DNA from 3 places in the Paenarthrobacter sp. GQ52 genome. Region 1 is predicted to be linked to each of the others. Evidence: riboswitches for the same ligand, from Rfam matches in the RefSeq annotation. Region 1 holds a riboswitch; each other region holds the start of a gene.
The links. Region 1 has a riboswitch for cyclic di-AMP ahead of AC6CH8_RS08085 (NlpC/P60 family protein). Riboswitches for the same ligand answer to the same signal wherever they lie in the genome.

Region 1 (2,256 bases):
CGTTGGCCAGAACTTCGCGGCCGCCATGCGGGCGGTAGGGATGCACCTGGTGGGCGTTGGGGACCTCATCACCCCGTCTCCCAAGGAAGTGCTGCGGCAAGCCAAGGCAGTGGGCCAAGCCATCTCCTCAAAGGTTGCTCTGCCCGCAGGTCCGGGCATCGCCCTCGCCTAGGGGCACTACACCTGGGCGCACCTCGCCTAGGGGCACTACGCCTAGGGGCCCACACGGGCCCCGCCGCCCACGCGACTATCGACCCGCCGTCGAACGTTCCTCGCTGAACAATCTCTCCCTGCTGAACATTAACAAACAGAACTTAACGCCAAAGGCCGGTACCTCCAAAGACATTAGTCTTTGAAGGCACCGGCCTTTGAACTGAAGCGTGAGGCTTTATGCGCCAGCGCGTACGTAGGTCAGGGGACCCGTTGCGGTCAACCAGCTGATCGGGTGGATACCCGTCTGGTTGCCGTTGATGCCACCGCTGATTGCCTGGCCGTTGCCGATGTAGATAGCAACGTGGCCGGACTGGACGATCATGTCACCGGGCTGGGGATCGCTAACGACCTTGCCGTAGTTCATGAACTGCATGGGACCGAGGTCGCCTACCGGGATGCCAGCGGAGCCGAGAGCCTTCTCGACCATGGCGGTGCAGTCCTGGAAGACGCCGATCTGTGCGTAAGCCGAGGCAACCATGGCTGCGTTGACGCCGCCAACGGCGGGAGCAGCAGCTACAGGAGCAGGGGCAGCCGGTGCGGCGGCCACAGGAGCAGCAACCGCAGCCTGGGCGGCGACGGGAGCTGTTGCAGCAGCAGTGGTGACGGCTGCCTTCTGGACCACAGGGGCCTCAACAACGGGAGCCGGCTTTTCGATGACCGGAGCTGCTACGGAAGCAACGGCCGGACGCTCGAAGTTGACGGTAGCCGTCGCCAGGGCGGTTACAACCTTGGTGGGTGCCTCGGAAACGGTCTCAGCGACCGTTGCGGGGCTGGAGTCGCGCTGAACCGGTGCCTCAGCTGCGTGAGCAGCAATGGAACCGGTCAAAACGAGGCCCGAGGCTGCTGCGATAACAGCTGCCTGGCGGCCAGCGCCGGAAGCGTTGCTGGCTACTGCCTTCGAGATGGAGATGAACGGATTAGGACGTACGCTGTCCGCCTTACGACGGCCGCGAAGAATGCGTGAAGACATGAAAGAGCCTCTCCCGATGCCTGCGAGGTTAGCTGTCGGATTCGGATGGGAGTCACCCGGCCACTATCCCCCGCTGTTCAGCGGAAGCTTCGTGACTTCACCCCAAGGCACGCTCGAAAGCGGCCTAAATTGGGTTCCCCGTCTCTGCCGTAGGTTTGTCTGCGAACGGATTCCGGACTGCGGCAGAGCTAGGCAATCAGGCCGGAAGTGCCCGCTACGTGGAACAGGCACAGGTACTACCGTACGCGATGATTCCTCCGAAGTCACATTTAAGTAACGGGAAGTGGGCTTCTGGCGTGTCGCAGTGTCCGTTTCGAGATATTCGCAGGTACGTAGAAAACCGCGTTATTCCGCGGAAGTATCGCCATCAGGGCTGTTGGAAGCTGCAAGTTTCTTCCGTGCGGTAACAGCAAGGTAAATAACGAGACCCACAGCAACAACAGCCAGCCCGACAATGCTCCAAGGGAAGGGTTGGGAGGCGTCAGCGGCAGGCTCGCTGCTGCCCGTTCCCGGCGCTGCGGTACCCGCCGTCGGTACTGCGGCTGACGGCGCCGACACCGACGGCGAGGCACCAACCGGGCCAGTCGCCGTCGTCGTGCTTCCCGCGGTGGCCGTGAACGTGAAGGTGCCCTCAATGGGGTGGGAATCCGAGCTGACTACACGCCATACCACGGTGTATTCACCAACTGGAGCGCCCTCGCGAAGCTTTTGGACAGCCTGGCTGTCAATGATTTCGACCGGACCGTCCGCCCAGTTCTCACCGCCGGACGTCACGGTGACGCCGGAACCAATCGCGAGCGGGCGGTTGTTGAACGTGATGGAGACCGACGCCGGGACTTCCGCCACGCTGGCACCGTTGGCTGGCGCGGTTGACTCGGCGACGTCGTGCGCGGACGCCGGAGCCGCGGAAAACAGCAAGGCGGACGCGAAAGCAAGGGCAGCGACGACGGCGGCCAGAAGCGGGCGGATGGTACGCATGGGGCGGTTTCTCCTAGTGTTGGCTTCCTTACAGACTAGGCGAATCGTTCAAAGGGCCCACACCGGACAACATAGGATTTGAGAGCAAACTCCCC
Region 2 (2,256 bases), on a different contig from region 1:
GCCGTTGGCGTAGTAGGCGAGGTCGCCAGGCTGGGCTTCAGCTGCACTCACGGTGCGGCCAAGGGAGAGGTAGCCAGCGGGCCAGTCGTGGAAGTTGATACCCACGGCGGCCAGGGAGTTGGTCACAAGCATGGTGCAGTCCTGGGTGACGCCGAGCTGGGCGTAAGCTGCAGCAGCGATAGCGGCACCGAGGCCGCTGGATGCGGCGGGAGCTGCCGGAGCGGGGGTCGCGTTGCTGACGGCAACGGTTGCATTGGCTGCCGGAGCTGCGTTGGCGGTAACCGCGGTTGCCTCGTTGCTCTCGACCTTGGCTTCAACCTTAGCCGGAGCTTCCTCGACTACTACGGGAGCCGGGGCTTCCACCGTTGTGACCACGGGGCGCTCGTAGGAGATGGCCACAGTGGAGTCCGCGGCGATGGTGGCCTGGACTACCGACTGCACGTCAAGAGTGGACGTGGACGTCGATTCGCGATCCACGTTGGTATCGGCAGCGTTGGCTGCGATGCCACTGGTCAGGACCAGGCCTGAAGCTGCGGCAATAACTGCTGCCTGGCGGCCAACGCCACCGGCGTTGTTGCTGACGGCCTTGGCGATGACGGCAAGCGAGCTGGTCTTGGGGGCCTCAGCGCGGTGCCGTGCAACCTTGTTTGCACTGGTCATGATTTTCTCTTTTCGTATCCGCATGCAGTTGGGGTGCACGCGGGTAGTGGGTTGGCCAGCATGTGGGGAATGCCGGCCGACCCCGAACCGGATTTTTCTAGCGGAGGGTGTAGAACGAGGAGGTGCCGGTGGACGCTACGGAGTGCAGCAGCGTTCCCTGGCCAGGGTTCAAAGCGCTGATCATCATGCCGTTGCCGACGTAGATGCCTACGTGGGCTCCGCCGTTCTGCATGACGAGGTCGCCGGGAGCAGGAGTGCTGGTGGGCGTCATGGCCGTCCAGGCGTTGACGCGGGGGATGCTGATTCCGGCCTGTGCGTAGACCCACTGGGTGAAGCCGGAGCAATCCCAACCGTTGGGTGTGGTTCCGCCCCAAACGTAGGGAGAGCCGATGCCGGTGTAGGCAATGGCGGCGAGACCGGAGGCAGCTGCACTGGAGGCCGAATCCTTGGCCTCGGAAGACTTCGCTGTAACTGCTTCCGCTGTTTCTTCGCTGGTGGCCGCCGCGCGCTCGGTAACCTGCGCTGCGCGCTGTACTACCTTGGGGGCTTCCAGGGTGGCCACGGTGGGGCTCTCGAAGGAGACAGTGGCTGTCGGTTCTGCGGTAATCACCGCGGTAGCAACCAGCTGTTGGGTGCTGGAGGCCTCCGACTTGGAAACGTCGGTGTCTGTTGCTTGTGCCGGCAAGCCGACGGTGAGGACGAGGCCTGAGGCTGCTGCAAGGACGGCGGCCTGGCGGCCCACGGTACCTGCGTTGGAGGAAACAGCCTTGGAAAGAGTGTTCAACGGGTTCGTGCGAACCGTTTGGGCGCGATGGCGCGCAGGGGTAGTGCGTGATGACACGTAGGTAGCCTCTCCCAATGCCTGCGAGGTGAGCTGTCGGATTCGGATGGGAGTCATCCGGCCGCGCTGCTTCCAAGGAAGCTTTTGCGACTTAACCCCAAGGCCTTCTTTCGAAGGCCAGAAGTGGTTCCCCCGCCCCTGCCAGACGATTTATGCGAACGGACCTTGAGCGGTGGCAGAGCTAGGCAATCCACTCAAGTGCACCGGCCCCCTAAAAAGCCGATGCGCTCTGTACGCTACAACACTTGAAAGCGAATGTCACATTCAGGTCACGGGGCGTCCCGCTAATGCGAGAGGCAACCATCAAATGGCTTAGAGCCAGCCCATGGGGTCTACAACTTCACCGTTGACCTGGACCTCGAAGTGGAGGTGGCAGCCGGTGGAAGCGCCCGTGGTGCCGCTCAGGGCGACGGTGTCGCCGCGGTTTACGGTCTGGCCTACCTGGACGGTGAAGGACGACAGGTGGTTGTACGTGGTCTCGAGGCCATTGCCGTGGTCAACGACAACGCGGTTGCCTCCGCCGTACTCGTGCCATCCGGCGAACGTCACCTTGCCGGTGGCCGCTGCATGCACAGCCGTGCCGCACTGGGCAACGAAGTCCTGGCCACGGTGGAAGTCACCTGCGCCACCCGTGAGGGGGCTGATGCGGTAACCAAAAGGGGATGCCGTGGTGAGCGTGTCCAGGGGGCTGGCCATGCTGCCAACGGACGAGGCCCGCTGGATGCTCTCAGTCGACTGCGCGCTGAGCAGCTGCT
Region 3 (2,256 bases), on a different contig from region 1:
AGGCCCAGCAGCATCGAGCCAACAACCTTCGCGGTCTTGTGCCAGCGGAAACCGGCCACCACACAATCCGCCGTGCGCTCGTGTTTGGTTTTGAACATCACGCGCTTGTTAGGTTGATAGGCCCCGGTCAACGGCTTGGACAGCACCCCGTCCAGTCCCGCGCCTTCCAACTGCACGAACCATTCCTGCGCCCGCTCGAGATCCGTCACTGCCGGGGTCACATGGACAGGCGGCTCGGCCTTGGCGAGCGCACGCTCCAGGATGGCGCGGCGCTCGGAGAACGGCTTGTCCATGAGGTTCTCGTCGCCCAGCGCCAGGATGTCGAACGCAATCATGGAAGCCGGAGTCTTCTCGGCGAGCATCCTCACGCGGCTGTCGGCGGGATGGATCCTTTGCTGGAGTACCTCGAATTCGAGCCTCTTGCCCTCGATCAGGACGATCTCGCCGTCGATCACGCATTTGTCCGGCAGGTTCTTCCTGAGAGCCTCCACCACTTCGGGGAAGTAGCGGGTCATTGGCTTCTCGTTGCGGCTGCCCAGGATGATCTCGTCGCCATCCTTGAAGACGATGGTCCGGAATCCGTCCCACTTGGGTTCGTAGTGCCCAACATCGGGGATGGTCGGAACGGATTTGGCGAGCATGGGCGAGACGGGTGGCATCACAGGCAGGTCCATAGACAATGTCTACCTGCCGGTGCACCGCGAAGCTAGTGTTAGGCCATGGATATCTTGCTCGTGTTGGCGGCAGTGCTCGGATTCCCGGCCCTGCTGGCCGGCGTTTGGTCCTGGTCATCGCGCCGGAGCAGCCAGGGCAAAGTCCGGCGTGGAGCCACCGGCGGGATGCTTGGAGTCGTGGACGAAGTCTTCCGCCCGGAAACTCATCAAGCCGTGCAGATCCAGAAGATCCAGCATGAGTTGCCGGCTCCCGCACCGGCACCGAAGCCTAAGTCATAGAAACCCCTCGGTTGGGCAGGCCTACCGCCCGTTACATTAATGTGACTTTACTTTCCGGCTCATGTACCGTCGTAGGGCGACCCGTATCTCCGCTGGGCCGCTTCCGGATTGACGCCGAGCTCTGCCGCAATCCGGGATCCGCCAGACCCGCGGCAGAGGCGGGGGACCCACAGTTCCCGGGCTTGGTATCCAAGTCCTCGGGGTGAAGCCGCTTAGGCGGCCGGACGGCCTCGTCCGAACCCGACAGCTAACCTCGAAGGCGTTGAGAGGCAACCACCATGTCCCCAACCATGGATCAGCCGCGCCGCGCCCAGACTGAAGGCGAGCGCACCAAGCCAACCGGACGCCGTCGGGCCCAACCCAGCGGATTCCCCACCGGAAACCCAGATGACACTGGCGCCACTAACACTGACGCTGCTGTAACAGGCACGGTTAACACAGGCACGACGCCGGAACCCGCCACTGCGGCCATGCCCACCACGGTGGCGCCTGCCACTCGTGCGGAAATTCGTGCAGCCGAGCGGGAGCGTGCAGCCCTTGCCGTGATTGCCCCTGAGGCCTCGGCCCCACAGCCGTCGCCCGAACCGTCCGAGCAGGCGGAACCCATGACTGCCGCGATACCTACGGTGCAGCCAGCGGCTCGGAGGTCGACCACACCGGGACCCCCTACCGCGGCGATCCCTATTGTGACCCCGGCCAGCGCACCCCCTGCTGGCGTGGAGCCGGATCCTCAGGAGCTGAGCGCCCAGGAGCCTGCAACCGCGGCCATTCCAGTGGTTCAGGCTTCAACGCCGGAACCTGCCACGACGGCCATTCCAGTAGTGCCTGCCCGCGAAGAATCCGCGAGCACCCCCGAAGCCGCCGAGTCACCGAGCAACGACTCGCCCCGCACCGAGTCCCTGCAAACCGAGTCACCTCGGGGTAAGTCTCCGGCGCAGCTTGCTGCCGCGGCAACGGCGTCGGCAGCACTGGCAAGCCGCAAGGATGTTCGCCGGCAGGCTGCCGCACCCTCTGACGCACCCTCTGCGGCCAGGCCCAGCCTGGGGTCCACCTCCTCCTTCGGCCGCGAACCCCACGCCGCCCTTCGGAAAGCAGCGTCGGTCAAGCACATGAGCCAGCGCATGGCCGTGGTTGCAGGTGCGCTTGGACTAGTGCTGACGGCCGGGACCTTGGGGCAAGCCCTTGAGCTTCCGTTCTTCGGCCAGGAAACTCCTACGCATGAAGCCAGCGGTGCCGACAGGAATTCGGGCTCCGCGGCCCCTGCGCCCAGTGCCTCGTATTCCACGGCTTCCGCACCATCAGC

Region 2: it holds a riboswitch for cyclic di-AMP, as region 1 does, so the genes downstream of both, AC6CH8_RS00635 (C40 family peptidase) here and AC6CH8_RS08085 (NlpC/P60 family protein) in region 1, are expected to answer to the same signal.
Region 3: it holds a riboswitch for cyclic di-AMP, as region 1 does, so the genes downstream of both, AC6CH8_RS11760 (hypothetical protein) here and AC6CH8_RS08085 (NlpC/P60 family protein) in region 1, are expected to answer to the same signal.

Annotation. Positions count from the first base shown of each region.
Region 1 covers NZ_JCAXEJ010000004.1:204,200-206,455, reverse strand. Annotated here, with positions in the region: gene AC6CH8_RS08090 (NAD(P)/FAD-dependent oxidoreductase) at 1-172, shown strand, start outside; gene AC6CH8_RS08085 (NlpC/P60 family protein) at 389-1,183, opposite strand; cyclic di-AMP (ydaO/yuaA leader) riboswitch at 1,187-1,354, opposite strand; gene AC6CH8_RS08080 (copper resistance CopC family protein) at 1,529-2,161, opposite strand.
Region 2 covers NZ_JCAXEJ010000001.1:134,849-137,104, reverse strand. Annotated here, with positions in the region: gene AC6CH8_RS00640 (NlpC/P60 family protein) at 1-660, opposite strand, end outside; gene AC6CH8_RS00635 (C40 family peptidase) at 758-1,501, opposite strand; cyclic di-AMP (ydaO/yuaA leader) riboswitch at 1,506-1,668, opposite strand; gene AC6CH8_RS00630 (M23 family metallopeptidase) at 1,814-2,256, opposite strand, start outside.
Region 3 covers NZ_JCAXEJ010000007.1:114,716-116,971, forward strand. Annotated here, with positions in the region: gene AC6CH8_RS11750 (ATP-dependent DNA ligase) at 1-674, opposite strand, end outside; gene AC6CH8_RS11755 (hypothetical protein) at 720-953, shown strand; cyclic di-AMP (ydaO/yuaA leader) riboswitch at 1,083-1,229, shown strand; gene AC6CH8_RS11760 (hypothetical protein) at 1,232-2,256, shown strand, end outside.